4 regions of the Thalassospira sp. ABL2_045 genome follow, and region 1 is predicted to be linked to each of the others. Evidence: predicted binding sites of a transcription regulator. Region 1 holds the regulator's gene; each other region holds the start of a gene.
The links. The regulator PhoB, encoded in region 1, activates phosphate uptake and scavenging genes when phosphate is short. The targets are predictions, from matches to a motif close to TNTCATAAAACTGTCA.
Positions count from the first base shown of each region.

Region 2: a site for PhoB is predicted at 5,579-5,594, ahead of ACXAIA_RS04335 (RNA degradosome polyphosphate kinase). Genes of this name have one in related genera too.
Region 3: a site for PhoB is predicted at 2,938-2,953, ahead of ACXAIA_RS16185 (diacylglycerol/lipid kinase family protein). Genes of this name have one in related genera too.
Region 4: a site for PhoB is predicted at 5,402-5,417, ahead of ACXAIA_RS07580 (deoxycytidylate deaminase). Genes of this name have one in related genera too.

Region 1 is NZ_JBSWYV010000001.1:800,694-808,435, forward strand. It holds gene ACXAIA_RS03625 (PstS family phosphate ABC transporter substrate-binding protein) at 1-797, shown strand, start outside; gene pstC (phosphate ABC transporter permease subunit PstC) at 933-2,312, shown strand; gene pstA (phosphate ABC transporter permease PstA) at 2,305-3,654, shown strand; gene pstB (phosphate ABC transporter ATP-binding protein PstB) at 3,656-4,459, shown strand; gene phoU (phosphate signaling complex protein PhoU) at 4,481-5,203, shown strand; gene phoB (phosphate regulon transcriptional regulator PhoB) at 5,220-5,918, shown strand; gene ACXAIA_RS03655 (cation:proton antiporter domain-containing protein) at 6,011-7,742, opposite strand, start outside.
Region 2 is NZ_JBSWYV010000002.1:46,823-54,564, forward strand. It holds gene ACXAIA_RS04310 (ArsR/SmtB family transcription factor) at 517-834, shown strand; gene ACXAIA_RS04315 (EipB family protein) at 912-1,748, opposite strand; gene ACXAIA_RS04320 (SPOR domain-containing protein) at 1,772-2,749, opposite strand; gene aspS (aspartate--tRNA ligase) at 2,916-4,703, opposite strand; gene ACXAIA_RS04330 (SixA phosphatase family protein) at 4,945-5,493, opposite strand; gene ACXAIA_RS04335 (RNA degradosome polyphosphate kinase) at 5,695-7,742, shown strand, end outside.
Region 3 is NZ_JBSWYV010000012.1:46,480-54,221, reverse strand. It holds gene ACXAIA_RS16190 (methyl-accepting chemotaxis protein) at 1-1,596, opposite strand, end outside; gene ACXAIA_RS16185 (diacylglycerol/lipid kinase family protein) at 1,977-2,924, opposite strand; gene ACXAIA_RS16180 (UDP-2,3-diacylglucosamine diphosphatase) at 3,143-4,060, shown strand; gene ACXAIA_RS16175 (glycosyltransferase family 4 protein) at 4,057-5,199, shown strand; gene ACXAIA_RS16170 (hypothetical protein) at 5,213-6,010, opposite strand; gene ACXAIA_RS16165 (ABC transporter ATP-binding protein) at 6,186-7,742, shown strand, end outside.
Region 4 is NZ_JBSWYV010000003.1:336,126-343,867, forward strand. It holds gene ACXAIA_RS07555 (DJ-1/PfpI family protein) at 1-472, shown strand, start outside; gene ACXAIA_RS07560 (ribbon-helix-helix domain-containing protein) at 591-905, shown strand; gene ACXAIA_RS07565 (hypothetical protein) at 932-1,915, opposite strand; gene ACXAIA_RS07570 (DUF2336 domain-containing protein) at 1,921-3,450, opposite strand; gene pyk (pyruvate kinase) at 3,827-5,248, opposite strand; gene ACXAIA_RS07580 (deoxycytidylate deaminase) at 5,535-6,008, shown strand; gene ACXAIA_RS07585 (response regulator) at 6,292-6,786, shown strand; gene ACXAIA_RS07590 (transcriptional regulator) at 6,783-7,337, shown strand; tRNA gene ACXAIA_RS07595 (tRNA-Asp) at 7,665-7,741, shown strand.

The DNA of each region.
Region 1 (7,742 bases):
CCAACGCTTCGCGTCGCATCAAGAAGTCCGAAGTTGAAAAATGTGCTGCTAACGGCATTTCGGAAGTTACCGAAGTTAAAGTTGGTTACGACGGTATCGTTCTGTCGAACTCCAACGCTGCCCCGCAGCTCGACCTGACCAAAGAGCAGATCTTCCTTGCTCTTGCTAAAACCGTTCCGTCCAAAGACGGCCAGTCGCTGATCGACAACCCGTACAGCACCTGGGCAGAAATCGATCCGAGCCTTCCGGACGTTAAAATCGAAGTTCTCGGCCCGCCGCCGACCTCCGGTACCCGTGATGCCTTCACCGAGCTGGTACTCGAAGAGGCTTGCGAAAGCTTCCCGGTTATCGCCGCTCTGGAAGAAACCAACGAAGACCAGTTCGACGCAGTTTGCGCTGGCGTTCGTGAAGACGGCGGCTACGTTGAAGCTGGCGAGAACGACAACCTGATCGTTCAGAAACTCGAAGCCAACCACGATGCGCTTGGCATCTTCGGCTTCTCCTTCCTTGACCAGAATGGTGACAAACTCCAGGGCTCCATGATCGCTGGTGTTGCTCCGACCTTCGAAGCAATCTCTGCTGGCGATTACCCGGTTTCCCGTTCGCTGTACTTCTACGTGAAGAACGCGCACGTTGGCACCATCCCGGGCATGAAAGAATACCTGGCTGAATTCACCGCCGACAAAGCATTTGGTGACGAAGGTTACCTTGCTGACCGTGGCCTCATCCCGATGGATGCAGCTGAGCGTGAAGCAGTCCGCAATGCAGCGATGAACCTTTCGCCGCTGAGCATGTAACGCGATCTTTCAACCGGTGGCGGCAACAGTCGCCACCGGTTTCTTTGTTTCTTGCCTTGATTTGTTTATTGTTTCTGTCCTATTGGCCTCACGAACTGATTTCTGCAGGCTCATCTGGCGAACGGATCTAACATAATGTCCCTGTCTTTCCTGTTGCTCGCGATTGCCGCACTTTGTGCGCTGTCCTTTTATTTTGGGCGCCAGCGGGCTGTCGCCATCTCGGGCGGCCGACACAGCAATCTTCACTCGTTGCCGGCACATTACGGGGCGTACACAGCTGCATGGTGCGGACTTCCCGCGCTGGTTTTGCTTTTGATCTGGTACGTTTTTCAGGGTTCGGTGATCGAGGCGCTCATTGTTTCCGAGCTGCCGGCCGAAATCGTCAATGACTCCGGACGTCTGTCGCTGGCGCTGAACAGTATTTCACTGATTGCCGCGGGCAATGGCCAGCATTTGTCTGTTTCGCCGGAAATCGTCGACGCCGGTCGTCGTCTTGGCAATCTGCAGACGATCGCCAATGCGGCACTTGTTGTTTTGGTTCTTTCGGCGGCGACCTTGGGTCTTGCGATGTCGTATCGCAAGATCGAAAAGGAGATGCGCGCGCGCAACAATATTGAACGCATCGCACGCTGGATGATGATTGCCTGCTCGGCGATTGCCATCCTCTCAACGGTTGGTATCGTTTTCTCGCTTCTGTTCGAAGCGCTGCATTTCTTCACCAAGGTCAGTCCGCTCGAATTTATCTTTGGTCTGGAATGGAGCCCGCAAACCGCGATCCGCGCCGACCAGGTTGCATCCGAAGGCGCCTTTGGGGCGATCCCGCTCTTTGTCGGTACTTTGCTGATCACCCTGATCGCGATGTGTGTTGCCGTGCCGATCGGCCTGTTCTCGGCGATCTATATGGGCGAATATGCCTCCCCGAAATTCCGTGCGGTGGCCAAACCCGCACTCGAAATTCTCGCCGGTGTGCCGACCGTTGTGTATGGCTTCTTCGCGGCCCTGACTGTTGCACCCTTCCTGCGCGACAATGGCGCGCTGCTCGGTCTTGATGTCAGCTCGGAGAGTGCGTTGGCCGCCGGTCTGGTCATGGGTGTCATGATCATTCCGTTCGTCTCCTCGCTGTCTGATGACGTGATGTCGCAGGTGCCGAAATCCTTGCGCGATGGCTCTTATGGGCTGGGCGCAACCAAATCCGAAACCATTCGTAACGTGATCTTCCCGGCGGCTTTGCCCGGGATTGTCGGTGCGGTTCTGCTCGCGGTGTCGCGTGCGATTGGTGAAACCATGATTGTTGTGATGGCGGCCGGTCTTGCGGCGAACATGACGGCAAACCCGCTTCAGGCTGTAACAACCGTAACCGTGCAGATCGTGACCCTTCTGGTCGGTGACCAGGAGTTTGACAGTGCCAAAACCCTCTCGGCCTTTGCGTTGGGGCTGGTTCTTTTCCTTGTCACCTTGGGCTTGAACGTATTTGCCCTTAAGGTTGTTCAGAAGTATCGCGAGAAATATGACTGATATGGCATCTCTTATGGAAGACAGAGCTGCGGCCAAGGTGATCTCTGACAATCTGCGCAAGCCGGTTGACTGGGACAGCCCGAAAATCGCCCGCAACATCAAAAAACGCTACGCTGCTGAACGCCGCTTTAAAATGTATGGCCTTGCTGCGATCGGTATCGCGCTTCTGGCCCTGTTCGTTCTGGCATTCTCGATCGGCTCGAAAGGCTACAGCGCCTTTTACCAGACCTATGTCCAGCTCGAAGTGACCTTCGACCCGGCTGTGATCGACCCGGAAGGGACCGGCGATCCGGACGTGATCGGGCGGGCAAACTTTGATGGTCTGATCAAGCAGTCCCTGCGCGAACGCTTCCCGGACGTGACCTCACGCAGCGAGAAACGCAACCTGTATGGCATCGTTTCAGGTGGCGCGTCTTATGATCTGCGCGAACGGGTTCTCGAAAATCCGAGCCTGATCGGGCAGACGCGCACCATCTGGCTGATCTCGGGTGACGATTTCGATATGCTCAACAAGGGCTATATCGACCCGACCGTTGATGAAGGCGACCGTCGCCTCAACGATCAGGAAGTCGGCTGGTATAACGAACTGGTCGAAGCCGGTGCGGTGGAAAAACAGTTCCATGCCCGCTTCTTCACCAGCGGCGATTCCCGCGAACCGGAATTGGCCGGGATCTGGGGCGCTGCGGTTGGCTCGTTCTATACCCTGCTTGTGACCTTGGCGTTGTCCTTCCCGATCGGTGTTCTGGCGGCGGTGTATCTTGAAGAGTTCGCACCGAAGAACCGTTTCACCCAGATTGTTGAGGTCAACATCAACAACCTGGCCGCTGTCCCGTCCATCGTCTTTGGTCTACTGGGTCTTGAGGTGTACCTGAATGTCATGCATCTGCCGCGTTCGGCCCCGGTTGTCGGTGGTCTGACTCTGGCCCTGATGACGCTTCCGACGATCATTATTGCCTCGCGTGCGGCGATCAAGGCGGTGCCGCCGTCGATCCGTCAGGCCGCGTTGGGCCTTGGTGCCTCCCCGGTTCAGACCGTGACCCATCATGTCTTGCCGCTGGCAATGCCGGGCATTCTGACGGGCACAATCATTGGCATGGCCCAGGCATTGGGCGAAACAGCACCGCTTCTGATGATCGGGATGGTCGCCTTTATTGTTGATATCCCGGGCGGGGCACTTGACCCGGCAACGGTTCTGCCGGTCCAGATCTATCTGTGGGCGGACAGCCCGGAACGTGCCTTTGTCGAGAAAACCTCGGCAGCGATTATGGTGTTGCTGGCATTCCTTGTCCTGATGAATGGACTGGCTGTGTATCTGCGCAAAAAATTTGAACGGAAGTGGTAAAATGGCTGCTGTATCCCAGAGCGCAATGACGGCAGAGCCGTCGGTCGAAAAACCGAAAATGACCGCGCGTAACCTTGATCTTTTCTATAGCGACAATCAGGCCCTCTATGAGGTCAACCTCGATATCGCTGAACAACAGGTTACCTCGCTGATTGGCCCGTCGGGCTGTGGTAAATCCACCTTCCTGCGCTGCCTGAACCGAATGAATGACACCATTGACGGTGTCACCATCAAGGGCGAAGTCACCCTTGATGGCCGCGATATCTATGACAAGCGCATCGACGTGGTTCAGCTGCGCGCGCGCATCGGCATGGTGTTCCAGAAACCGAACCCGTTCCCGAAATCGATCTATGACAACGTGGCCTATGGCCCGCGTATTCATGGTCTGGTCAATTCGCGTGACGAGCTTGACGAAATCGTCATGACCTCGCTCGAACGTGCCGGCCTTCTGAAAGAAGTCAAAGATCGCCTGCAGTCGCCGGCAACCGGTCTTTCCGGTGGTCAGCAGCAGCGCCTGTGCATCGCACGTGCGGTCGCCGTCAGCCCGGAAGTCATCCTGATGGATGAGCCGTGCTCGGCGCTTGATCCGATCGCGACCGCCAAGGTCGAGGAACTGATTGACGAGTTGCGCTCGAACTACACGATCGTGATTGTGACCCACTCCATGCAGCAGGCAGCCCGTGTGTCACAGCGCACCGCGTTCTTCCACCTGGGCAAGCTGGTCGAAGTCGGCGAAACCGATCAAATCTTTACCAACCCGAAGGACGAGCGCACCAAGGGTTACATTACCGGCCGCTTCGGTTAAGTGAGCCAGGAGTACGCATAAATGGCTGAAGATCATACCCATATCGTAAGTTCGTTCGACGAGGAACTCACCCGTCTGAACAACATCATCTCGCAAATGGGCGGGCTTGCCGAAAGCCAGCTTATTTCGTCGATCCGCTCGATCGTCAAACGCGATTCCGAGCTGGCCGAAAAAGTCATCCTGTCCGATCAGCGCATCGACGTTCTCGAACAGGAAGTTCAGGACTTTGCTGTTCGTCTGCTCGCCCTGCGTCAGCCGATGGCAGATGACCTGCGTCAGGTCGTGACCGCGCTCAAGCTGTCGAATGATCTCGAACGTATCGGCGATTTGGCCAAAAACATCGCCAAACGCGCCCAGGTCCTGAACCAGATCCCGCCGATCCGCCCGGTTCAGGCGATCCCGAACATGGCCAAGCTGGCCCAGGAAATCATTAAGGATGTCCTGGACGCCTATATCGAAGGCGATGCCGACAAGGCCCACCGTGTTTGGGAACGCGATCAGGAAGTGGACGACATGTACAATTCGCTGTTCCGCGAATTGCTGACCTACATGATGGAAGACCCGCGCAACATCACCGCGTCGACCCATCTATTGTTCATCGCCAAGAATATCGAACGTATTGGCGACCACGCCACCAACATCGCCGAAACGATCTATTACCGGATCAAGGGCGAGGACCTGCCGGGTGTTGACCGGCCAAAAAACGACGCAGCGAACTTCGCTGTTGTCGAACCGAATGAGTGACACTGGAGCATAAAAGATGGACCCAACGGTTCTTATCGTCGAGGACGAAGCTGCAATCGTAACCATGTTGCGCTACAACCTCGAACGCGAGGGGATGCAGGTCGTCGAAGCCGGAGACGGTGACGAAGCGTTGAAAATCATGGCAGAAACCCATGTCGATCTGGTTTTGCTCGACTGGATGTTGCCCGTCATGTCGGGGATCGAGGTCTGCCGCCAGATCCGTCGCAAGCCCGAAAGCCGCGACCTGCCGGTGATCATGGTCACCGCGCGCGGCGAAGAAGGCGACCGTATCCGTGGCCTTGATACCGGCGCGGATGACTATGTCACCAAGCCGTTTGCCATTGGCGAGCTGCTGGCTCGTATCCGCGCGCTTCTGCGCCGGTCCGGTCCGGCGCAACCACAGGGGCAGTTGATCTATTCCGACATCGAAATGGATCTCGCCGCCCACCGTGTCAGCCGCAATGGCAAGGCGATCCATCTTGGCCCGACGGAATTCCGTCTGCTGCGCTATTTCCTTGAGCATCCGGGACGTGTTTTCTCGCGCGAACAGCTGCTGAATGCGGTCTGGGGCCCGAACATCTATGTCGAAACCCGCACCGTTGACGTTCATATCCGTCGCCTGCGCAAGGCACTCAATGACGTCAAAGGCACCCGCGATATCATCCGCACCGTCCGTGCGGCGGGCTATGCGCTGGATTCCGAAACGGCTGCCTAAGCTGGTTTTTGATCCGTGATCCAATGAAAAACCCCCGTTGCAGTGTGCAACGGGGGTTTTTGTTTTAATCGCGTAACGAGTTGGCGTTGGCTTTATGGGGTGTCCTCGGCCGGTTTGTCGGCTTCCTCGGAACTTCCCTGTTTGCGCTGTGTGCGCGGCGCCAGTTCGTTCATCAAAAGCATATCGGCCCGACGGAACTTGGCGATTTCCGCATCGATATCTTCTTGCGGCACCTCGCAGGCGGCCAGAACGTGATCCGATAACCGCAAGCCGGTTTCAAGCACTTCCGGGATGGCGGCATCTGCGCCATGGCGGGACAGTGGCCCGATATGGGTGATGTCCTGCGCACGGGCAAAAATCTTCAGATGCGGATAATGCTGCCTTAAAAGCGCAACCGTCTTCTCGGTCGCATGCGGGTTCCCCATGGCAACAACCGCAATTTTTGCTTCGTCAGTGTGTGCCGCCCGGAAAGTTTCCGGTCTTGATCCGTCTGCGAAATAAACCGGCAGGCCTTCGGCCCGGCCACGCGAAACCTGCTGGGCGTCACTATCAAGCACCAGGAACGGGATGTTCCGGGTTTTAAGCAACCGCGCCAGAACCCGGCCAACGCGCCCGCTGCCGATCACCAGAACATGCTGCTGAATGCCCTCGGACTCTTCGGCGATCTTGCCAAGCTGGTCTTCTTCCTTGGGATGGAGCTTTTCCTCGATCTTGTGACCAAGACTGATCAGGGTCGGGGTCAGGGCCATGGAAATCGCCACCACCGGGATCAGCATCGCCGCAATATCAAGCGGCACCGCCCCGTTCTGGGCCGCCAGGGCAAACATCACAAAGGCAAATTCACCGCCCGCCGCCAGGCTCATAGCCACCCGGATCGCCAGACCGGTTTCAAACCGCATGGCGCGCGCCAGTCCGAACAGAACCGCCGTCTTGATGGCGAGCAACAAGACAAGCCACATGACGATGGTGCCGAACTGGTTATAAACCACGTCAGCGTTGACCGACATGCCCACCGACATGAAGAACAGCGACAGGAAGACCCCGCGGAACGGCGAGATATCGGCTTCGATCTGATGGCGGAATTCGGTTTCGGCCAGCATCACACCGGCAATGAAGGCCCCCAGCGCCATCGAAAGACCGGAAACTTCGGTAAGGGTGCTGGCGGCCAGCACGACAAACAATGTGCCAATGGCAAACAGTTCCGGGTTTTTAAGCGACGCGATATAGCGAAACAGGCGCGGCAAGACATAACGCCCAACCAGCAACAGCAACGCGACCGACCCGAAACCAAGCAGGATGCTCATCCACGGGCTGGTTTCCGTTCCGGCATTGCCTGCCGCCTGCACCATAATCAGGAACGGGCCAACCGCCACGTCCTGCAGCAACAAAATGGCAAGCGCGGCACGGCCAAACCGGGTATTGAGCTGCCGGTCGTCAGAAAGCTGTTTTAGGATGATCGCAGTCGATGAAAGCGCAAGCGCACCGGCAATGACAAGGGCCGTGGGCAGCGCAAACTTCATGGCCACCAGAAGCCCCAAAAGGGCTGCCATCGACACCACAATCTGCAAAACGCCAAGCCCGGCAAAGCGTCCGCCAATGACGCGCAGGCGATCACGCGAAAGCTCCAACCCGATCATGAACAGCAGGAAGACAACACCAAGTTCGGCAACGGTTGAAATGTCTTCGCGTTCGGAAATCAGGCCAAAGCCGAACGGTCCGATAAAGAAACCACCAATCAGAAATCCGATAATCGAATTCGCACGAAGCTTGTGCGCAATGGGAACCGCAATGATCGCGGCAGTCAGAATAAGGAACAGCTCGAAC
Region 2 (7,742 bases), on a different contig from region 1:
TTTGGCCTTCGACAAAAGCATCATCCGGCACACCGCATTTTACCACTATTACTTTCACAGTTTTGCCGTTTTCTCGGGTTTGTATATGCAGTGTTCGAAAATGTTGCCGGTCCAACCCCGGAAACACAGCCGAACAGAAACCAACCCTTACGGTTAAACATTGCCCGTCAGAATTGCTGTTGGGCCGTCACGCCAAAGGGGCAAAATCGCGACCATCAGAGACCAATCTGGTGCAAAGAAGGAAGCTCGACAGGCCGTTTTCCGGCAAAAACACCGTAAGTTGCATGTTACGTCGGAGGAAACACGCTCTTGACAGATTTGTAATATACGTGAGAATGAGTCCACCAACCAATTCCAGTAATTAGTTGGTGGCAAAAGCCGCTATACTATAGGTATTATTACCTAAAGCCGCTTTGATCCAGCCGGGCAATAGCCACCCTATGGCTCTGGCTGGTGAAAATGTCGAATTTTCGTTGGGACAATGACCGCTTGCGGTCAGGCTCATAAGGAAGCCAAATGGAACTTAACAATCTAGAAGAAAAGGCCGAACAGGCGAGCACCCTGTTAAAGGCCATGAGCAATCAGAGCAGACTGCTTATCCTTTGCCAACTTAATGAAGGCGAAAAGTCGGTTGGCGAACTCGAACGTATCGTTGGACTAAGCCAGTCCGCCCTCTCGCAGCATCTCGCCCGCCTGCGTCGTGACAAGCTCGTTCAGACTCGTCGCGAAGCACAGACCATATACTATTCTTTGAATGGTGATGACGCTCTGCGCGTGATCGAGACACTTCACGGACTTTATTGCAACGCCTCGCGCAAGTCCGCTGCTGCCTAACATCAGGGGCGCTCCCCATTAAAAAAGCCTGCCTTTTTTAAGGCAGGCTTTTTTATGTCAAAACGCCAAAAGCAAACTTACTGCGGGCCGCATTCCGGCATCGGCAACCGGCTGACCTTATCAAGCGTGCCCAGAACTTCGAACTCGCCATAATCAAACCGCATCCCGTGCGCGACACCGTTTTCGGCGAAATCCACAGCCATCTCGGTCGACGGCCCGTTCTCAGCAGCGCCTAGCGGATAGAAGGCCAGGTTCATGCGGTGAAACGCACTGCTTGCAATGCCATCGGGATCATCAGCCGCATTATCAGCGTCCTTGCGATCTGAAATCACCACCGCGACCCGGTTGGTCGGCGCATCGCCGCTGCCATCGAACACCAGATCGTTGGCAAACCGCTCCCCGTCTTGTGCTCGTTTAAGCAACATCAGCGAATGCTGGGTCGGGAACAGGGTATCTGCGGCCAATTCTTCTTCGACTTCGACCGGCACTTCATAGGTCACCTTGACCATGTCATCGTCGCGGATGGCCTTGCCGACGATCTCATCGACCTTGGTGCCATCAAGATAATCGCGCATGCGAAAACGGTACTCGTTGCTGGCGAAATCTTCCCACTGTGTCATGGAATAGGCCGAATTGATCGGCGTGCCTTCCGACCCTTGCAGGATCATGATCTGCTGCATTTCGGTGACCCAGCCATCGCACATTCTCTCAAAGCGATAGCCAAGCACACCGGACGCATCCACGATCGAGCTCCCCGCCTCAGCGCGGGTCATCTTGAAGTGATATTCCGCGACATGCGGCACGATGGCATCTTCAATGACCGCCACATTCCCCGCCTGCGCGGCACAGCCACCAAGACCAAGGCCCAAACAAAAGATCAGCGTTCCTTTCAGGGAACGCTGACGTTGCTTCATTTCTGAAAAAATCCCAGACAACATCACTCTCCGGTGGCGGTAACTCCGACAATCCAGGGATTCTCAATCCCCTTTTTGGTAGCAAGAAGGCGCAGATCACGTGCATGCTCTGCCGAAAGCGGCCCGACCGCAACGCGCAGGTAAGGTGTACCCTTTACATCCGCATTCAAAAGACGTGGCTGGTATTCCGCATAGATGCCAAGTGCCTTCTGTGCACGGGCTTCATCAGCAAAGCTTGCCAATACCACATAATCACCGGGCAGCGGCGCGGCAAGATCATCGCCCGCAAGCGCCTCGCCATCCACGGTCGGCTCAATCGATTTCACAATCGCATCGACGCCGTCTTCCATCGTGGTCGCGTCAGCCAGGGCGGCGGTCACAGTTTCCTTTGGTGCCTCAACTTCCGGCAGGCGCTTGTCTTCGACATAGCCGGCCACGGCCGCATCGGCTTCGACCTGCGGGTCAATCGGCCCCAAATCGCCAAGCGCGACCGGAACGTCTTCAGCTTCGATCTGATCACGTGCAGAAGCCACCTCTACCGGCGCATCCACATCCACGTCCGGTGTAAGCTTGGCGGCAACAACCGCATCATCAGATGTGTCTTTTTCAGGCAGTGGCGGCAGGTTGGTCGTGACAATCGCGTTGGAGCGCATGGCGGTTGCGCTGGGTTCCGACCAATCTTCTGCCGGGGCATTCACTGCATAGATTTCCGGGCGTGCCGCACGGATTTCCTGTTTGATTTCGGGTTCGCCCATCACCGCAAGGGCCGCGGCCTCTTCTGCCAGGATGGTTTCTTCATCCTTGCAGATATCCTGTTCCAAAAGCGGGCGATGCAGCGCGCAATCCTGTTTGGCAACAAACGATACCGCATGGTCGGTCGTGCTTTTGCCAGTCGACACATAGCTGATCAAATCACCGGCCAGCTTGGCAACGGTCAGTTCAATCGGACCACCGCACGCGCTCAGCGCCAACGGCGCTGCCACAACTAGAATTTTTCTCAACAGGCCATCCCCCGAAGGATCAAATGTTCTTTTCCCCCGCTACACTGGCCCATAGCCCGTTAATATTAGGTAACGATCAGCAATCAAATACGCCCAAAAGAAAACGGCCCGGAACATGTCCGGGCCGCTTGATCGATCACTGTTTCGGGCAACCCCGCAAAACAGGTCAGTCTTTTTTCGCCTTCGGCGGCATCTGAACACGCAGATGCAGTTCCTTGAGCTGCTTGTCTTCGACTTCTGCCGGGGCATTCATCATCAGATCCTGTGCCTGCTGGTTCAGCGGGAAGGCAATGACTTCGCGAATGTTCGGCTCGTCGGCCAGCAGCATGACGATACGGTCAACACCCGGGGCCGAACCACCGTGCGGCGGGGCGCCGAATTTGAACGCGTTAAGCATACCGCCAAACTGTTCTTCGACCACGTCCTTGCCGTAACCGGCAATTTCGAACGCACGATACATGATGTCCGGGCGATGGTTACGAATGGCACCGGACGACAGCTCGATACCGTTACAAACGATGTCATACTGCCACGCCTTGATATCAAGCGGGTCCATGTTTTCGAGCGCTTCAAGGCCGCCCTGCGGCATCGAGAACGGGTTGTGGCTGAATTCGATCTTGCCGTCGTCATCTTCCTCATACATCGGGAAATCAACGATCCAGCAGAACTTGAACATGCCTTCTTCGCGCAGTTCCAGCTCGTCACAAACCTTGTCACGGACCTTACCGGCGAACTTGGCAGCTGCCAGTTCCTTGTCACAGGCAAAGAACACCGCATCGCCATCGGCAACGCCGGTGATTTCCTTGATCTGTGCGATACGTTCAGAGTCAAGGTTCTTGGCAATCGGGCCTTTTGCTTCGCCGTCTTCACCGTAAACGATGTAACCAAGACCCGCCGCACCTTCATCACGCGCCCAGTTATTCAGCTTGTCAAAGAAGCTGCGCGGGCGCGATGCGGCACCGGTTGCCGGGATCGCACGAACCACCGAACCCTTTTCGATGTTGGATGCAAAGATACCAAAGCTCGACCCACGGAACGGCTCGGTCACGTCCGAGATGATCAGCGGGTTACGCAGATCCGGCTTGTCGGACCCGTATTTCGCCATCGACTCATCGAACGGAATGCGCGGGAACGGATACGGGGTCACATCACGACCACCGCCGAACTCGACAAAGATGTCATGCAGGACCGGCTCGATCGACGCAAACACGTCTTCCTGCGTGGCAAAGGCCATCTCGAAGTCGAGCTGATAAAACTCACCCGGCGAACGGTCGGCACGGGCGTCTTCATCACGGAAGCACGGTGCGATCTGGAAATATTTGTCAAAGCCCGAAACCATCAGCAGCTGTTTGAACTGCTGCGGTGCCTGCGGCAGGGCATAGAACTGACCCGGATGCATGCGCGACGGCACCAGGAAGTCACGCGCCCCTTCCGGCGAGCTCGCCGTCAGGATCGGCGTCTGGATTTCCAGGAAGCCCTGTGCGGTCATTTTCTGGCGCATGGCCGAAATGACCTGGGAACGCAGAACGATGTTCGAATGCACGCTTTCACGGCGCAGGTCGAGATAACGGTGACGCAGGCGAACTTCCTCGCCATATTCGACATCGCCAAAGACCGGCATCGGCAGAACTTCGGCCGACGACTGAACTTCGATGTTCGATGCGTAAACTTCGATCTCGCCGGTCGGCAAGTTCGGGTTGATGGTCTCGGCCGTACGTTTGACAACCTTGCCATCGACCGTGATCACGCTTTCGGCGCGCGCTTTATCAAGCGTCTCGAACAGCGGGCTCGAAATGTCGATCACGACCTGGGTGATGCCGTAATGGTCGCGCAAGTCTACGAACAGAAGGTTGCCGTGGTCACGTTTACGGTGAATCCAGCCAGACAGGCGAACTTCCGCGTCGGCGTCAGTCGCGCGCAGCGCATTACAATTGTGTGAGCGAAAAGGATGCATTGTCATTCCAGGTTGCTTTATTTCTTGGGCCGCAAATTTGGCCGCAAAGGTGCATGCCAGACCCGCGCTGTCAAACAAAAAACGCACCACAGCATGCCCACCACGGTACTATCCGCAGTGCTTATGCGTGATGTTTCCCGCCCAACGGACGCGGTATCTCAAAATTTCAGCGGTATAAAACGCGCACAGGCCGCCTTCGTCAAGTGCCAGTAATGCAGATCAGTCAACGCAGATCAGCAAATCATTTGGCGATTGGTTCCGGACCGATCTTGATCGCCTGCAGGTCCTTGACCTTGATGAAATCGATCAGGCGGCCGGTTCCGGGCGCAATTCCCCCCCAATGATCGACATCGAATTCGAAATGCGCCAGACCACAGGTCGGATATTTGCGCGCCATGACGTCGAAGGCCTTTGCATTCCCCCCGCCATAAAGCGACTGGGCGAACACCTCGATCCCGGGATTGTGGCCGACCACCATCACATGCTTCGCGTCTTCGTGGGTATGATGCAGGTTTTCAAGCAACACCCGCTCGCTCGCCATATAAAGGTCTTCGTGATAGATCACATCCGCATCGGTGGCGAAATCGCGCCCCAAAAGGCCAAGGGTCTGAACCGCACGCGCTGCTGTTGAACACCAGATCAGATCGGGCACCAGTTCATGCTGGCGCAAATAGCGCCCCATGAATGGGGCTGCCTTTTCCCCGCGCCGGTTCAGTTCGCGGTCATGGTCGGCGCGACCCGGGTCCGCCCAGCTTGATTTGGCATGCCGAAGCAATAGCAGCGTTTTCATGTCTTCGTCTGTTTGGCAGTCGCGAATAATGATCAAACGGTGTTCTTGCATGCCATATCGCGGGCCGGGATGCCATCAGAAAAACTGACATATAAATTTAAGAAAATTGCACCCACCCAAGCAGTTATCCTATACTTCATTTGCAACCGGGAACTGTCGCATAAATTCAAAGACGGTCCCTCAATCCGCAGGAGGCATAGCGTGACACACGCCGCTGCAGTTCAATCAAGCGCGATCACCATTGATTCGGAAAGCCGCTTCATTAACCGCGAATTATCGTGGCTGGCATTCAACAATCGCGTTCTTGAAGAAGCCCAGAACAAGGGCCACCCGCTGCTTGAAAGACTTCGCTTCCTGTCGATTTCGGCCAGCAACCTTGATGAATTTTACATGGTGCGCGTCGCCGGCCTGGTCGGTCAGGTCCGTGCAGGCATGACCAAGGTCAGCCAGGATGGCATGAGCCCGTCCGAACAGCTGCGCGCCATTACCTTTGATGCCAACCAGTTGATGCAGGATCAGCAACGCGTCTGGCGCCAGCTCAGCAGCGAGATGGAAAAACAGGGCATCTCGGTCATCGACAAGACCGACCTGACCCAGACGGACCGCAAATGGCTTGATGGCTATTTCATGCGCGAAATCTTCCCGACGCTGACCCCGCTTGCCATTGATCCGTCGCATCCCTTCCCGTTCATTCCGAACCTTGGCTTTGCCATCGTCATGCAGCTGTTTGATCCGGCGGACGGGCACAATATGCGCGGGCTGATCCCGGTACCGCAAAAAATCGGCCGCTTCCTGCGCCTGCCGGGCCGGACTGAACGTTATTTGCCGGTCGAACAGGCAATCCTGCTGTATCTCGGCAAACTGTTCCCGGGGTTCGATATGATCGAGCACGGTTTCTTCCGCGTCATTCGTGACTCGGATGTGGAAATCGAAGAAGAAGCCGAAGATCTGGTACGTGTTTTCAAAACCGCGCTCAAACGTCGCCGTCGCGGCAGCATCATCCGCCTCAAGGTCAATGCGGCGATGCCCGAAGACATGCTTGATTTCGTCATTGATGAACTTGATGTCGCGCTTGAAGAAGTCGTCAAGGTTGATGGCCTGCTTGGCGTGGTCGATGTCAAACAGCTGATCGATTCCGATCTGCATCATGACCTTCTGTTTTCGCCCTATGCCGCGCGCTATCCGGAACGCGTGCGTGACTTTGGCGGCGATTGCTTCGCCGCGATCAGTAAAAAGGATCTGGTTGTTCATCACCCGTTCGAAGATTTCGATGTGGTGGTCCAGTTCCTTTTGCAGGCTGCCCGCGACCCGGATGTGGTCACCATCAAACAGACGCTTTATCGCACCTCGGAAAACAGCCCGATCGTCAAGGCCCTGATCGCCGCGGCCGAGGCGGGTAAATCCGTCACTGCCATGGTCGAGCTCAAGGCCCGCTTTGACGAAGAAGCCAACCTGCGCTGGGCGGCTGATCTGGAACGTGCCGGATGTCAGGTGGTTTATGGCTTCCTGGATTGGAAAACCCACGCCAAGATCTCGCTGGTGGTCCGCCGTGAAACCCACGGCCTTAAGACCTATACCCACTTCGGGACGGGCAACTATCACCCGATCACCGCGAAGTTCTATACCGATATCTCGTTCTTCTCGTGCGATCCGGCATTGGGGCGTGATGCGGCCAATATCTTTAACTTCATGACCGGCTATGCCACGCCGCGCTCGCTTGAAAAAATCGCCATCGCGCCGCATACCCTGCGCCCGACGCTTCTCACCCACATCGATCAGGAAATCGAAAACTGCAAGGCCGGCAAGCCATCTGGCATCTGGGCCAAGATGAACAGTCTGGTCGATCCGGTGGTGATTGATGCGCTTTATCGCGCCAGCCAGGCCGGTGTGCACATTGAACTCGTCGTGCGGGGTATTTGTTGCCTGCGTCCGGGTGTACCGGGGCTTTCGGAAAACATTCGCGTTAAATCGATTGTCGGACGCTTCCTTGAACATTCGCGCATTGTCGTCTTTGCCAACGGGGCAAAGCTTCCCTCGCGCAAGGCCAAGGCGTTTATTTCCTCGGCCGACTGGATGCCACGCAACCTGAACCGCCGTGTTGAAACGCTGGTGCCGGTTGAAAACCCGACCTGTCAGCAACAGATTGTTGAACAGATCATGATTGCCAACCTCAAGGATAACGCACAGGCATGGCATCTGCAGGCCGACGGTTCGTACGAACGTTGCGAGGCAGATGAAAAAGCATTCTC
Region 3 (7,742 bases), on a different contig from region 1:
AAAGCCTTTGCCGGCATCCCCGGCACGGGATGCCTCGATCGTCGCATTAAGCGCCAGCATGTTGGTCTGATCGGAAATATCGGTAATCAGTTTCAGCACGTGATCGATATTGTTCGATGCCTCGACCAGTTCCTGAATGCCACGCATGGTTTCACGGGCCTGATCAACGGCCGTTTTGGCGATCTCGGTCGAAAAGACGACCTGACGGTTGATCTCCTCAATTGAACTGTTGAGTTCTTCGGTCGCCGAGGCAACAGAGTCCACATTGCCACTTGCCTGCTCACTGGCCGAGGCAACAGCGGTTGTCTGCTCTGACGCAGTGTTTGCGATCTGGGACATGCCCGTCGCGGTAGCCTGCAATTCCACAGCAGCAGCCGCCACCGCTTCGATGATGCTTCCGACACTGTTGGTAAAGCTGTCTGCCGTCTGGTTCATGAACTGGCGATGCTGTTCCTTGGCACGTTCTTCCTGTGCCTGGGCCTCTGCTTCAAGCTCATCATTGCGGATGGCATTGGATTTGAACACCTGAACCGCCTGCGCCATCTGACCGATTTCGTCCTTGCGGGTTTGTCCCGGAATTTCGACGGAAAGATCACGGTCGGCAAGACGGCGCATGATCGCGGTTATGGCAATGATCGGACGCGACAAACGATCGCCCATCACCCAGGCCAGGATCATGCCCAAAACCGCCCCGCCAATGGATGCGATCAGGATTTCGGTCTCGGCCAGGATGATTTCGGCAACGACCTTTTCAAAGATGTTTTGTTCTGCCACTGCAAGGTCATGTTTCAGCGCCTCGGCATCGGCAATGATGCCCTCGGATGCTTCGCGCATGGTGCCATGGACCGTGGCAACAATTTCAAGCTCATCTGCGCGCACCTTGTCAAACACCTGCCGATAATCGGCAAACAGTTCCTTGGCATCATCCAGCACAGCTTTCAGATCACCTGTTAGCGGTTGATTACCAATCTGCCCCAAAGCGGTTTCAAGCTTGGCAAATTCATCCGCCGATTTGGCGCCAAAGCTGTCATCCTGACGGCCAATCAGGATATTGGCATAGAGGCGCGCCAGAAGCGCATGTTCGCGTGCCGCGACCGAGCGTTTGAGAAGCTCCATATCGCTGGTGTTCTGGGCATGGGCAACAAGCTTGTCGAGGTCAGCCACGATCTTGATCCCGTCCGGTTCAAGGCGATCAAGGATCAGGGAATGATATTCGTCGCTCAGGCTTTTGGCAGAGGCGAAACTTGCAAGATACGCGTCAAGCTCCTCGCCGATATGCTGGATGCGGCTTCGGTGTTCTTGGCCGACAAACTGCCCCTGGGCATCATCAAGCATCAGCTCAAGCTGCTTGGCATAGGTAAATACTGCTTCGGCATCGGCCGGGTCTGCCGTATTGGCAAATTCCCGCGTGTGGCTGTTAAAGCGCAAAAATTGGGTTTCGATCTCGCTGATCAGGGACGCTTCTTCAACATAATGGGCATATTCATCAACATCATGCGAGACTGCGACAAAGGTGACATAGGCAAAGGCAAGGGCCGCGATCAGAATTGCCAGAACAACAGCAAAACCAGCCAGAATTTTTGATTTGATGCGCATATTAGCCAACATCCCCGAGTTAAGAACCAAAGCAGAGGACCCCGAAACCATTGTCATTCTCCTTGGAAGGCGATGACGTTCATCAACGCTCGCCACTTCGGTCTAACGGAACTTTCCACGCCCCCAATATCCTCATATGAGGAGGGGTAAGGCGCCCGTGACGCCTTGAAATTAAAGTGGTAAAGAGAAATGCAACTTCAAGGAGTCGCTTCTTTATCATCATAAAAATATGATGAACCTTGAAATGCCGGGGATCAGCGATGAAGCCGGCGCGAAAACGCCTGACGGTTCAGGACAGCGTTCTTAAATGAAGTTTAATTAAAAATTGTGGTCGCGAAAATGGATCTGCACGCGGTTTAACCGCGAGGAAGCACCCGTCGCTAGTCCGCTGCAATCCGAAGCAGTTCCTGTGGCGGGCTATCTGATCTTGATGTCAAATCGGCATAGGCCGGTGGCACCATCAGCCGCACCGGATAGGGTGACAAGCTGATTTCACAGGGAAGCTTGCCGGCACTTTCCCCGTCAATCTGAAGCGGGGCCGGGCCGCAATGGCTGGTGATCGTGATGCGTTCAGAGCGGACCACCGACACATCACTTTGGGCATGCAAACGATTCAGCGTCAGCGCCAGGCCATACCGTGACAGGGCACCGATCCCGTTGCCGGGCATCATCACCACATCAAGACTGTTGGCGGTCAAACTGGCTTCAGGCGAAATAATGAACGCGCCGCCATAGTGGCGCGCATGGGTTACAACGACGCCCGCCACACGGTAGTTTTCCCGGCCGATATTGACTTCAAAATCGCGATGATGTGGAAAGAAAATATTGCGAAGACCTTCGAGAACATAGGCGCCCTTGCCAATCAGACGTTTGAGCCGCAGCGACACATTGGCCACAGTGTCGGCATCGGCCCCCATACCAACCATCAAAAAGAATGCCCGACCATTCACCAACCCCGGCCGGACCCAGACCATGCCGGGATTGTTGATATACTCGGCAATCGCGCGTGCCTTGATCTCAAGCCCTACCTCAACCGCCAACACATTGGCAGTGCCCAGCGGTATAATGCCCAGTGGCGGGACTTCGTGACCGTCGATCTGGGCATCCAGCAAGCCGTTGAGCGCCTCATTCAGTGACCCGTCACCGCCAGCAACGAACAGACGTTGATGGGCACGCACCTTGCGCGCCAATTCGCGGGCGTGACCGGGATGGGTGGTCTGAAGCAATTCCACCTTGATACCGGCATGTTGCAATATCTGGGACAGAAACCGCTGTTTATTGCCCCCGGCACGTGGATTGAAGATGACAGTCACATCCGCTTCGGTCATTTGGACCCACTTCCGAAATAAAAATGAAATAAATTTATCACTTACCCTACCATATGAAATAAAACGTGTAACAGTTGCTTTACAGAACCGCGAAATTTCTGTGAACGGGTTATATAATCGAACGATTTGTTTTAAACGGATACTGGTTGGGGACAGTATTCGGCACGAAACTTTGTCGAATTCCAGCCATCCTTTTGGCAGGATACGGAGGAGCGGCAATGACAGCGATGACGCTGCAACCGCATTACCGCACGGTCTGGATTTCAGACGTCCATCTGGGGACACGTGGATGTCAGGCAGACCTTCTATTGGATTTCCTCAATGAAGTAACGGCAGACACCTACTATCTGGTGGGTGACATCATTGACGGCTGGCGGCTCAAGAAAAGCTGGTACTGGCCCGAAAGTCATCATGCCGTGATCACGACAATCATGGAAAAGGCAAAGAATGGCGCCAAAGTCATCTTCGTCCCCGGGAACCATGATGAATTCGCCCGTGAATTTGTCGACATGACCTTTGGCCATGTCGACGTCAAAATGAACGACATCCATGTCACCGCCGATGGCAAGCGCCTGCTGGTCATTCACGGCGATGAGTTTGACGGGGTCGTCAAATATGCCAAGTGGCTCGCCTATCTGGGTGACACGGCCTACAACCTTGCGATCGCGCTCAACCGTTATTTCAACGGCGTGCGCCGCCGTCTGGGATACGGGTACTGGTCGCTTTCGGCCTATCTCAAGAACCGGGTCAAAAACGCGGTTCAGTTTATTTGCAACTTTGAAAACGCCGTTGCCCACGAAGCTGCCAAACGCAAGGTGGATGGCGTGGTCTGTGGGCATATCCATCACGCAGAAAAACGCGAAATCGGCGATGTCCTATATTGCAACGATGGTGACTGGGTCGAAAGCTGCACCGCCCTTGTCGAAGACAAGGATGGCCAGCTTGAATTGCTGCATTGGGCTGAAATGCGACAGATGGCAATGAGCCATTCCAGCCCCGGCCGCGATGCTGTCAGCACCCCGTCACTTGGCCTTGGCAAACTGATTTCCATGTTCCGTACCGCCCACAGCGCGGGCAACTCTGCATCCGGCTCTTCGAAAAAGGGCAATGATGCACCGATTGGAAAGACTGCATGAAAATACTGATCGTAACCGATGCCTGGTATCCGCAGGTCAACGGTGTTGTCCGTACCCTTGAAACCGTACGCGGCGAGCTGGGCGAGATGGGACATGACGTCCATGTCATCTCGCCCGATCAGTTCAAGACCATTCCCTGCCCGACCTATCCGGAAATCCGGCTGGCCCTGTTTGCCAAACGCAAGATGGCCAAAATGATCGAGGCCCTGCATCCGGTTGCCATTCATATCTCAACCGAAGGACCACTGGGTCAGGCCGCCCGGGCCTATTGCCTTAAAAACGGCATTCCGTTTTCAACCGCCTATCACACGCGCTTCCCGGAATATATTCATGCCCGCTGGCGCCTGCCGCTTTCGATCCTGTATCGCGGCATGAAGCATTTCCACGGCAAATCGCAATCCGTCATGGTGGCGACCGAAACCCTGCGTCAGGAACTGTCCGACTGGGGGTTCAACAACCTTCATATCTGGTCGCGCGGCGTGGACCTTGATCTGTTCCGCCCCCGGTCTGATGCCAGCTTCGGCGACTTCCCGAAACCGCACTGGCTGTTTGTTGGCCGTGTGGCAGTGGAAAAGAATATCGGCCATTTCCTGGATCTTGACCTCCCCGGCACAAAATTCGTGGTCGGTGATGGACCACAACTGGCCGAGCTCAAGGGCAAATATCCCAACGCGCAGTTCCTGGGTAAAAAGGTCGGCGAAGAACTCGCAACCGCCTTTGCGTCCGCCGATGTCTTTGTCTTCCCCAGCAAGACCGACACGTTCGGCCTTGTCATCCTTGAGGCACTGGCATCTGGCACCCCGGTCGCCGTCTTCCCGGTGCAGGGACCAGCCGATATCGTGCGTGGCACCAAGGCCGGTGCGATTGACGCCGATCTGCGGGAGGCCGCCTTGGCCGCGTTGGAACTAAAAGGCGAGGATGCCCGCGCACTGGCCGAACAATATAGCTGGCGCAACTCCGCCAACCAGTTCCTGCACAATCTCGCACCGTTTTCCGGTGGGTTTGACGGGATTGAGGCCATCCGGGTATCGCTTGATGATGTGGCAAACGCCAGCACAGCAAAACCGGATGCGTCTGACCAAGACCGGGAAACCGACACAAATGCGGGCACAGCCCCCATCGGCCAACCTGCACAATAGGCCTTGGCGGAGACTAGCGATAAAGACTTTTACGCAAGGTCCGATAGGCCCAAAGCCCGTTGAGCGCATCGGTGCCCAGCCAACGTCGGAATGGGCGCAGCAGCAGGTAAACCGGGCGCAAGAGCCGGATTACCTTGCGCAGTGGCACCAACTGCGGGGCATCTTCGCCTGCAGCCTGGACATAGGCCTGCCACCCGGCACGCAGCAGTTCCGGGCGTTTTTTGAATTCTCGCTGGATGGAAAACACAAACAGCAAGACGTCACGCGCCTGCGCATCAATTAACGGCATGCGGGCGTTCGGATCTTCTTCAAAATCGATAAAGCCGATCTGACCATCATCGCGCAGCGTCATGTTCCGCAATAACGGCGCACCATGCGCTATGCCTTCACCATGCAAACCTGCCAAAGCAGTGCCGGCCTTAACAACATGGGCGCGGATGGCGTCATCATCGCCCTTTTGCACATCATCATCGATACAGCTTTGCAGGATGCGGCCATTATCACCAATGGCAATCCAGCTTTCCCCGACATCAATCAGATCGGGAACCAGCACACCTGCCGACGCAAGTTTACGCAAGGTTGCCGCCTCGCTTTCAAGTCCTTGCTGCCCGCCCGGCGACACTGTCGGGCGCAGCAATGGAATACCGGTAATATTAGCGGCAAAGCGTTGAACGCGATGCCAGACCTTGTGCTTGGCCGCGACCGATTGTTTGACCCAGATGCGGCGGTTCTCCCAGCGCAGCGGGAAAACGCGTGCACCCACGCCCTGGGCAAGGGTATGTTCAACAAGTGCGTGGAGTTGCTCGTTCATTTATTTGTCTTATATGTCGCTGCGCGGTCACTGCACGCACAGTCGATTTTGTGTCCCGAATACGCGCGCTGCGGCTTGCCGCCTATGGCCCGGCATGATAGCAACAGCGCGTGCACTTAAATCATATTTTGCAGCCATATCCATAGAGATAGTATCACGTTGATACAACGTGGAAATGGCTTCGAAGATCAGGAACAGATTATTGCCCAAGAATTCCCTCGACCATACTGCAGAACATTGGGGCACATGGCCGCTGGTCCAACGCATCGTTAAGGATGCCGTTGCACCCTATTTCGGCAAGATCCTTCTTGCGCTTCTGTGTATGGCGGCAATGGCTGGTGCGACTGGCCTTTATGCGCTTTTGATGGATCCGATCATCAATGATGTTTTCATCAACAAGCAGGAAAACATGCTGGTACCGGTCGGGGCGGCTGTTCTTGGATCCTTCGCGCTCAAGGGCTTTGCCAATTATGGCCAGACCGTTCTGATGAGCTATGTCGGCGGGCGTATTCTGGCGGATCTGCAAAACAGCCTTTATGAACATGTCATTCGCCTTGATATCGGCTTCTTCCACAGCACCAATACCGGCAAGCTGATCACGCGCTTCACCAATGACATCACTGCGATGCGTGCGGCTGTTTCAAACTCGCTCACCGGGTTTGGCAAGGACCTGCTGACGGCCGTGGTTCTGGTCGGTGTGATGTTCTACAAGGACTGGCTGCTTGCGATCATCGCGTTTACCGTATTCCCCGCTGCGATCTATCCGATTGCGCGACTGGGTAAACGCATGCGCAAGGTTTCCGCAAATACCCAGCAGCAGATTGGCGAGTTCGCCACCCTGCTTGAACAGACCTTCCAGGGCATCCGCCATGTGAAGGCCTACGGTATGGAGCCCTATGAATGTTCACGCATGGGCAAGCTGGTTGAAACCGTCTTCAAGCTGAGCTTCAAGGCATCAACGGTCAGCGCACGTTCATCGCCCATCATGGAAACGCTTGGTGGTGCAGCCATCACCGCGATCATCATTTATGGCGGCAGCCGCGTGATTGATGGGGCGAGTGACCCGGGCAGCTTCTTTGCCTTTATCACCGCCCTTCTTCTGGCCTACGAGCCGGTTAAACGCCTGGCAAACATCAACATCACCCTGCAACAGGGCCTCGCCGCGTCCCAGCGCGTCTTTACGGTTCTGGATATCGAACCTGAAATCAAGGACGCCCCGGACGCCAAGGACCTCGTGGTTTCGGGTGGCAACATCAATTTCAAAAACGTTGCCTTTGCCTATAACCCGGAAATCACTGCTCTTCGCGAGATTGATCTGGATATCAAGGCGGGCGAAACCGTGGCCCTTGTCGGCCCGTCGGGAGCAGGCAAATCAACCATTCTGAACCTCATCCCGCGTTTCTATGACATCAATCAGGGTGCGATTACCATTGATGGGCAGGATATCCGCAATGTGACGCTTGAAAGCCTGCGCAAGGCAACAGCACTCGTCAGTCAGGAAATCACCCTGTTTGATGACACGGTGCGGGCCAACATCGCCTATGGCCGGGCCGGTGCATCCGATGCCGAGATCGAAGAAGCCGCAAGGCAGGCCGCCGCCCATGATTTCATCGGGCAGCTTGAACATGGCTATGACACGATTGTCGGCGAGCATGGCGTGAAGCTTTCCGGTGGTCAGCGTCAGCGTATCGCCATTGCACGTGCGATGCTCAAAAACGCGCCGATCCTGTTG
Region 4 (7,742 bases), on a different contig from region 1:
CCCGGATAAAAAGGCTGGCGATACGGTCGCAACCGCCATCCATGATTTCGAAGGCGATCAGACTTATAGCGAAAAGCGCGGTCACAACTTTGCACTCAACGCCGATTTTGCGACCGCACGCGCCGAAGACTATGATGCGCTGGTCATTCCCGGCGGTCGCGCCCCGGAATATCTGCGCCTAAACGAAGATGTCATTCGCCTGGTTCGCGATTTCCATGACGCAGACAAACCGATTGCCGCTGTCTGCCATGGTGCGCAGCTGCTTGCCGCAGCCGATATCATCAAGGATCGCAAGATTTCGGCCTATCCGGCCTGCGCGCCAGAAGTCAAACTCGGTGGCGGCGTTTATGCCGACATCGATATTGATGATGCCTGCACTGATGGCAATCTGGTGACCGCCCCGGCCTGGCCAGCCCACCCGAAATGGATGGCGGCTTTCCTTAAGGTTCTTGGCACCGAAATCAATTTGTAATCTGCCTGCGCCCAAACGTGCATTGCGTTTGGGCGCAACTTGATTGACCATTGTGCCAACCAAAAAGAAGACCGCCGCACGGATCGTGACAGCGGCACCCAAAGGAAAGGCCGTCCAAATGTGTCAGATCTATTCCGGAACCGACCCCGAGCTTTATCAATCCGTCAGCCGCTCTGTGCGGATCAATGGTGTGGTGACCAGCCTACGTCTTGAACTGCGCTTCTGGCAGATCCTTGATGAAATCGCTTCTGGCGAAGGTTTCACAACGCCGCAGTTCCTCGGCAAAATCCATGATGAAGTTGTGGCGACGCGCGGCGACATTCCGAACTTCGCATCGCTTGTGCGTGTGATTTGCACGGTTTATCTCGAGAAACAGGCGGGCCTGCATGTGCATGTACCGGCATCAAACGGGACGTCGGCACTGCATAACTAGGTTCTTTGGATTTATCTGAGGCCTACTTAGTTCAGCCAGGAAGACAGTTCACGCGTGCTGAACCCGCCGCTGGTCATCAAGTTTGGCGCGCTGTTGCGTCGCAGGGTCGGCTCAGCCGGTTTGATGATGCTGTTGCGCTGATGAATGCCGGCCGCCGCTCCGAAATCGATCTGTGACCGCCCAACAAGATCAGCCGCCTTGATGCGCGGCCCGGATGCATTGGTAGTGCCCGATGCATTGATCGGTGTTTGTTGCGCTTGCGGCAATTGCTGTTTTTGTTTGGCCTCGTAGATCCAGCGTAGCTCCTGTTTGAGCGTCTGATATTCCGCAGTATCCGGTGCGGAATTGACCTCTTTGACGATCTGAAGCTTTACCATCTGCGGGAAACGATCGAGGCGTTCCAACAGCATGAATTTGACGCTCGGCCGTACCGCATCCGACCGCATCAGCTTCATCACCAGACGGCGATAGATATCAATGCGCAGATTGCCGTTCGAGGCCAGCTCGATGAATTCTTCGACGAACGCCCGGGCTTCCATTTTGCCATCAAGCAAAGCCCGCAGGTTATCACCCATTGCACGGCGATATGCTTCGCGGATTTCCACCACATGATTGGATGCGCGCGTGCGCACAAGGTGGAAGGCTTCCGGGCTGAAGGCATTCTTGGTCAGGAGTTTGGCGCAATCGGCGACCAGTTCGTGTTTGGTCGCTTCGGACACGACTTCAAATACGCCGGTAATCAGTTCCTTGCACTTGGCATGCGGGCCCATGCGGATCGCGGCGGCCAATGCCATCGGGCTTTCCGGGTCCTTGGTCGCAATCACGGCCAATGCCAACGGATCATCATATTGCATCAGGGCAAGGTCGTTGCTCAGCAAATGTTCCGGCATCAAAAGGCGCTGCTGCTTGGCCGCCCCGGTTACGGTAAGCGGTTCGCCAGACAGATAACTTTCCTTGATGGTAAGGGCATGTTTCAGCCCGTCATATGAGATGCCGTGATTGCTGCTCATGGCACTCAGTCCTCTTTGCGACCTTTGGACCGCTTGTCAGAGACCAAGCCTTCCAGCCCGCCGCTATTGCGGCTAGAGCGCGAACGCAGGCCATGACTGCGTGCAGAGTTACGGACAGAAGAACGTGCTTTGGGCGCCTCGGCCGGGGCCGGTTCGCTTTCTTTTTCGACCTTGGTGCGTGCTGCCACCGGCTTGATGTCGCTAAAGAAATCGATATACCAGTCCATATCCGCTGCGGCCATCGCATAGCGGCCACCAGCCGCCGGGCTTTCAATCGCCGATTCCGGAATACCGTTGCTGATTTGCAAGACAACAGCTGCCGGCGCGGTCATTCCCGCGCGCCATGCAAGCGCTGTAATCGCCCGGGCACTGCCCGAATCAAGAATTTTGGAAACGGCATTGGTCCGCATCTCGGCATATTGCGCCAGCGCCTGTACCACCAGCGCATCGTCATTGCGCGACAGGGCATCAAGCACATACTGATCCATCGTCATTTTGGCATCAGATGCCTCAACGATATCGTTCTCGACCATTTCGTTATCGGCAATCTCGAGTTCCATCTCGCTTTCGCGGGACTGGACCGGCATGCGGTTTTCAAAACGGGCCTTTTCGATCCGCTGACGCACAGATTGGCGCAAGGCACGGGCAACTTCGGTGCGCATGCGGCCTTGTTCGACCAAGGTGTCAAACAGCGATGCCATAATGAAATGCGCAATGCGGCGCTGGGCCTGACGCGAAATACGGTTCTGGCCCCCAAGAATGTCGTTTTCCGGTGCCTTTGGCTTCGGCATCGCTTTCTCGGTGAGGTGCGGTGTCATCGGCACGACATTGCGCGGCGCATCGTCAGATGACAGCAAACGGTTCAGCAACCCGCCCTTTTCCTTTTCGGCCTGCTGCGCGATCAGGCGGACCTTGGCGGCGGCTTCAAGCTCTGCACGTTCACGCTCGGCCGCAGTCTGAACAAACTCACTGCGCCCCCGCATGATATCAAGGAAATCGGCATCACTCAGAAGTTCGACATAGTCTGCAATCGATACCCGGCCAATCGCCTGAATGTCCTGACGCAAACGGGTGGCGGCCTGACGGGTCATATATGGCGTATGGCCCAGTTCCTGTTCGATCAGCGCGATCACCTGCGGGCGATAACAATCGCCCATGTTGGCAATCGCTGCGACGAACTCATCGACCATATCAAGACGTTCCGACGGGCTTAGATCCGTCAGATGTCGACGCAGACGGCGGGCGACATCCATACGAACATCGCTATCGAAATCAGGCACATCTTCAACATCATCAAGCGCGTCCAGTTCAGATGAAAGGCGCGCGGCATGTTCAAGCCCTGCGGCGTCGGCGGAATTTTCGGAAATATGCTTGCGGGGAAACGTGCGGCCCTGCGGCTGACCTTTATCAGCCCCAAACGACTCAGGTGCGATAGTACGAACAGTGTCGGCGAGATCACGCAACTTTGCCGAGGCCTTGTCATCAAGCCCCTCATTGCCCGCATTCTTTTGCCGATTGAACATCCAACTCAGCATTATCGCAGTTATTCCCCTGGTCCCGTGCCTGGCGGCATATCGGCATCGGCGTTGCGATGCCTTATTTTTGTGTTTTGTCAGAATAGCTTAACCGAAACTGACAGCGATACACAACCAGACAAGACGTCTAATTTTGATAGCCCAACCTCAATGGCTCAAATCCTTGGATAGAGCCTTGATTACAGAATGACTATCGGCGCAAAGACTCAAAAAAACATTAACGATAACGGGGGCTTTGATGCCCCCTGCCCTTTGCTCTCAAAAAACCCGGCAAAGGGGCTGTTTTCCAACCGCACCCAAACAAAAACGGGCGCCCCGAAGGACACCCGTTTTCTGAAAAAGTCTCAACACGCAATGGTGTGCATTAAGGATCAGCTTAATTGTTACTGACCCACGCAATGCGCAGAATATTGGTTGCCCCCGGGGTCCCAAACGGAACACCTGCGGTAATCACAAGCGAGTCTCCCGGTCCGGCAAATTCTTCGCGCTTCGCCACTTCTGTCGCAATTCCGACCATTTCGGCAAAGTTGGTGGCATCACGGGTAAAGACCGGATGCACGCCCCAGCAAAGCGCCAGACGACGTGCGGTCTGAATACGCGGTGTCAGGCCAAGAATTGGCACTTCCGGACGTTCACGGGCCGCACGGAATGCGGTCGACCCGGACGAGGTATAGTTCACAACCGCTTTGGCACCGATGGTTGCCGCCACCTGACGGGCAGCCGCACTGATCGCATCCGGGGCGTTATGCTCCGGATCCGGACGGTTGGCATCGCGCATGCGGTAATAAAGCTCATCCTGCTCCACACGGCGCAGAATACGGTCCATGATCGACACGGTCTCGATCGGGTATTTACCGACCGCGCTTTCGGCCGACAACATCACCGCATCAGCACCGTCATAAACGGCCGTTGCGACGTCGGATGCTTCGGCACGGGTCGGTGCCGGGTTGGACACCATCGAATCAAGCATCTGGGTAGCAACAATCACCGGCTTGCCTGCTTCGCGGCAGGCCTTGATGATGCGCTTCTGCAGGATCGGAACATCTTCCGGCGGGCATTCGACGCCAAGGTCACCACGAGCGACCATGATCATGTCAGAAAGCTCGACAATCTCGTCAAGGTGATCAATCGCCTGCGGTTTTTCCAGTTTGGAAACGATGGCCGCACGGCCCTGAATGATCTTGCGTGCCTCGGCAACGTCTTCGGGACGCTGCACAAATGACAGGGCCACAAAATCAACACCCATCTCAAGACCGTAAACCAGATCGGCACGGTCCTTGTCGGTAAGCGGTGACAGCGGCAACATCACATCGGGAAGATTGACACCCTTGCGGTTTGACAGCGGACCACCGGTAATGACGGTGCATTCTGCGGACTTGTCGTCACACTTGTCGACCTGCATGCGCAGCTTGCCATCATCCAGCAGAAGGTTCGCACCCGGCTTGAGCGCGGCGTACACTTCGGGATGGGGCAGCGCCACACGGGTCTTGTCGCCCGGCTTCTTGTCCATATCGAATTTGAACTTGTCACCGGCTGTCAGTTCGATCTGCTCATCAGCAAAGGTCCCGACACGAATTTTCGGGCCCTGAAGATCCATCAAAATACCGATCGGGCGGCCGAGTTTTTCTTCTACAGCGCGGATCGCTTCAAAGCGGGCCAGATGTTCTGAGTGTTCCCCGTGCGAGAAGTTCAGGCGGAATACGTCCACACCTGACTGCACGATCTGTTCGAGGATTTCTGGCTTTGAACTTGCCGGCCCCAGGGTCGCGATGATCTTCGCCTTACGTTGACGGCGCATCGGCTACTACCTCTTGTTATTCGGTTTACACATGAGCCTTCCCGCTTCGGCCTGCATCTGCGGCGAGACGAAAAGGCGTCCTGATATTTTTCTGGGGGTACCCCCTTAATAATCAATCAGCCCCTATTTGAACAGGGACTTTTCTTTAAATGCCTTTACAAAAATGTGATTTTTCACTGGACAATTACAAGAAGCACCTTCTTTAAAGAACCCATCCCGGTGAAATATCCCGGTCACATCAGACGAGCCGACCGACCATACCGTTGGCGCAGACAGGATCCTTTTCATGAGCAAATGGCACAACCGCTTTCTTGGCCTCGCAGCCCATATTGCAGACTGGTCAAAAGACCGCAGCACCCAGGTCGGTGCCGTTGTCATCGGCCCGAAAAAGGAAATTCGTGCTGTCGGCTATAACGGTTTTCCGCGCGGGGTTGATGACGCCGTCGAAAGCCGTCACCAGCGTCCGGAAAAATACGCCTATACCGAACATGCCGAACGCAATGCCATTTATAACGCCAGTTATACCGGCACGTCGCTGGATGGCTGCGCGCTTTATGTCACGCACTTCCCGTGCTGCGATTGCGCACGCGCCATCATTCAGGCCGGCATCGCCGAGGTCTATGTCGACAAGTCGAAACTGACCCCTGATTTTCTCGAACGCTGGGAACAGGATATGAAAATATCGACAGAAATGTTCGAAGAGTCTGGTGTCGCCGTTAAGGTCATCGACGACGACGGCACCACCAAGCCCATGAAATAAAAACGATCTTCCTCTTTACTCTCAAAAAAAATATCCAATATTGGGTGTGTTCAAACCGGACACGAGCACCAAAAAATAAGACGCAAACGTCGTCTGTTCGATATTTAAAGCTGGCCCTGGGTCAGTATTTGTCAGATTTCCCGGCCTGAATCCTTGCGGTTTGGCCTTGCTGGAAACCAGACAAAGGTATAAGGATTTACAGATCAGCAACGGGGTATGATTTGCTGCTGTATCCTCCTGAACAGCGACGCATTTCGTGATGATGCTCAGGAACCGAGGCCGGATGAACGCGAAAATAGACTTTAGTAAAATCAGTTTTCTGATTGTTGACGGGGACAAGATTTCGGCTCAGGTGGTTTATGACACGCTCGCCTATTTGGGGGCTAGTCATATCCAACGCGTGAAAACGCCGAATGCTGCCTTTGACGTTCTGCGCACGGAAAAGATCGACATCGTGATTTGCGAATGGCGCCTGCATGGCATGGATGGCCTCGAATTTCTTGATGTCATGCGCAATTCGACCAATTCGCCAAACCGGTTCATTCCGGTGATCATGCTTACCGCGCATTCCGAACTTCGCTATGTGACGACCGCGCGCGATCTTGGGATTACGGAATTTCTTGCCAAACCCTTCAACGCCAAGGCACTTTACAGCCGTCTGGTTTCGGTGATCACCCGACCGCGTGTCTTTGTGAATACCGGGACCTATTTTGGCCCGGACCGACGTCGCAGACAGGTCCAGTTTGATGGCCCTGATCGCAGGAGCACAGACGAATGAGTCATTTTGACTGGGGAAGCGGAGCAATCGTGAAGCCGGAACAACCAAAAAAGAAAAAGAATGTGCAAATCATTCCTGCACAAACTGATCTCAAGCGCCGGGCTGTCAACTTCGTAAAGGGTTTCGACATCAACCTGTCGCCCGAACAGCTCGAAGAGCTCGAACAGGTCGTTCAGCGCAGCTCGGAAACCTTCGTTCGCGACATCGGCAAGGACCTGATGGCATGCCGTAAAACGGTGATCGCAGGGCTTGGCGATAAATCCAAACGCCCTGAGGCCGTCACGGCGGCAAGTGATCTTGCCTATTCGGTCAAGGCGCTGGGCGGGACTTTCCAGTATCCATTAATGACCCAGATCGCCAAATCGCTGGAAACCTTCGTTGCCGACCGTACCACCGCCAACGAAAAACAGCTGCTCGTTATGCAGCTTCATATCGATTCTCTCTATGTCATTCTGGCCGGGCGCGTTACCGGTTTTGGCTCAACCGTCGAACAGGCAACTGTCGCGGCCCTGACCAAACTGACCGAACGCTACGAAGACCCGCGCGAATAGACATCCCGCGCGACTTAATCTTTCGCATACTGTCCTTGTTACGCGGCCAACGGGCAATTGCGCCTGCAGCACTGGCGCGACCAGACACATTTTCATCGCTTTTCAACGAACTGATATGTCCGGTTAGCCCGACAAAGCCACCTACCCTCACACGCCGCGTTCCATGCCTTCGCACCACCTGACCCCCACTAAAAACGGTGAATCTTGACGCGCCCAAGGCCCGCTTGGTTTCTACTGGCAGAAGAACCGGTTCAAAATTTGAATTTGCAGGTCAAAAACCGCTTGCGCCACCTGGGAGCGACTGCTAAAAACCGCGCCACGCACCATGCGGGTGTAGCTCAGTTGGTTAGAGCGCCGGCCTGTCACGCCGGAGGCCGCGAGTTCAAGTCTCGTCACTCGCGCCAT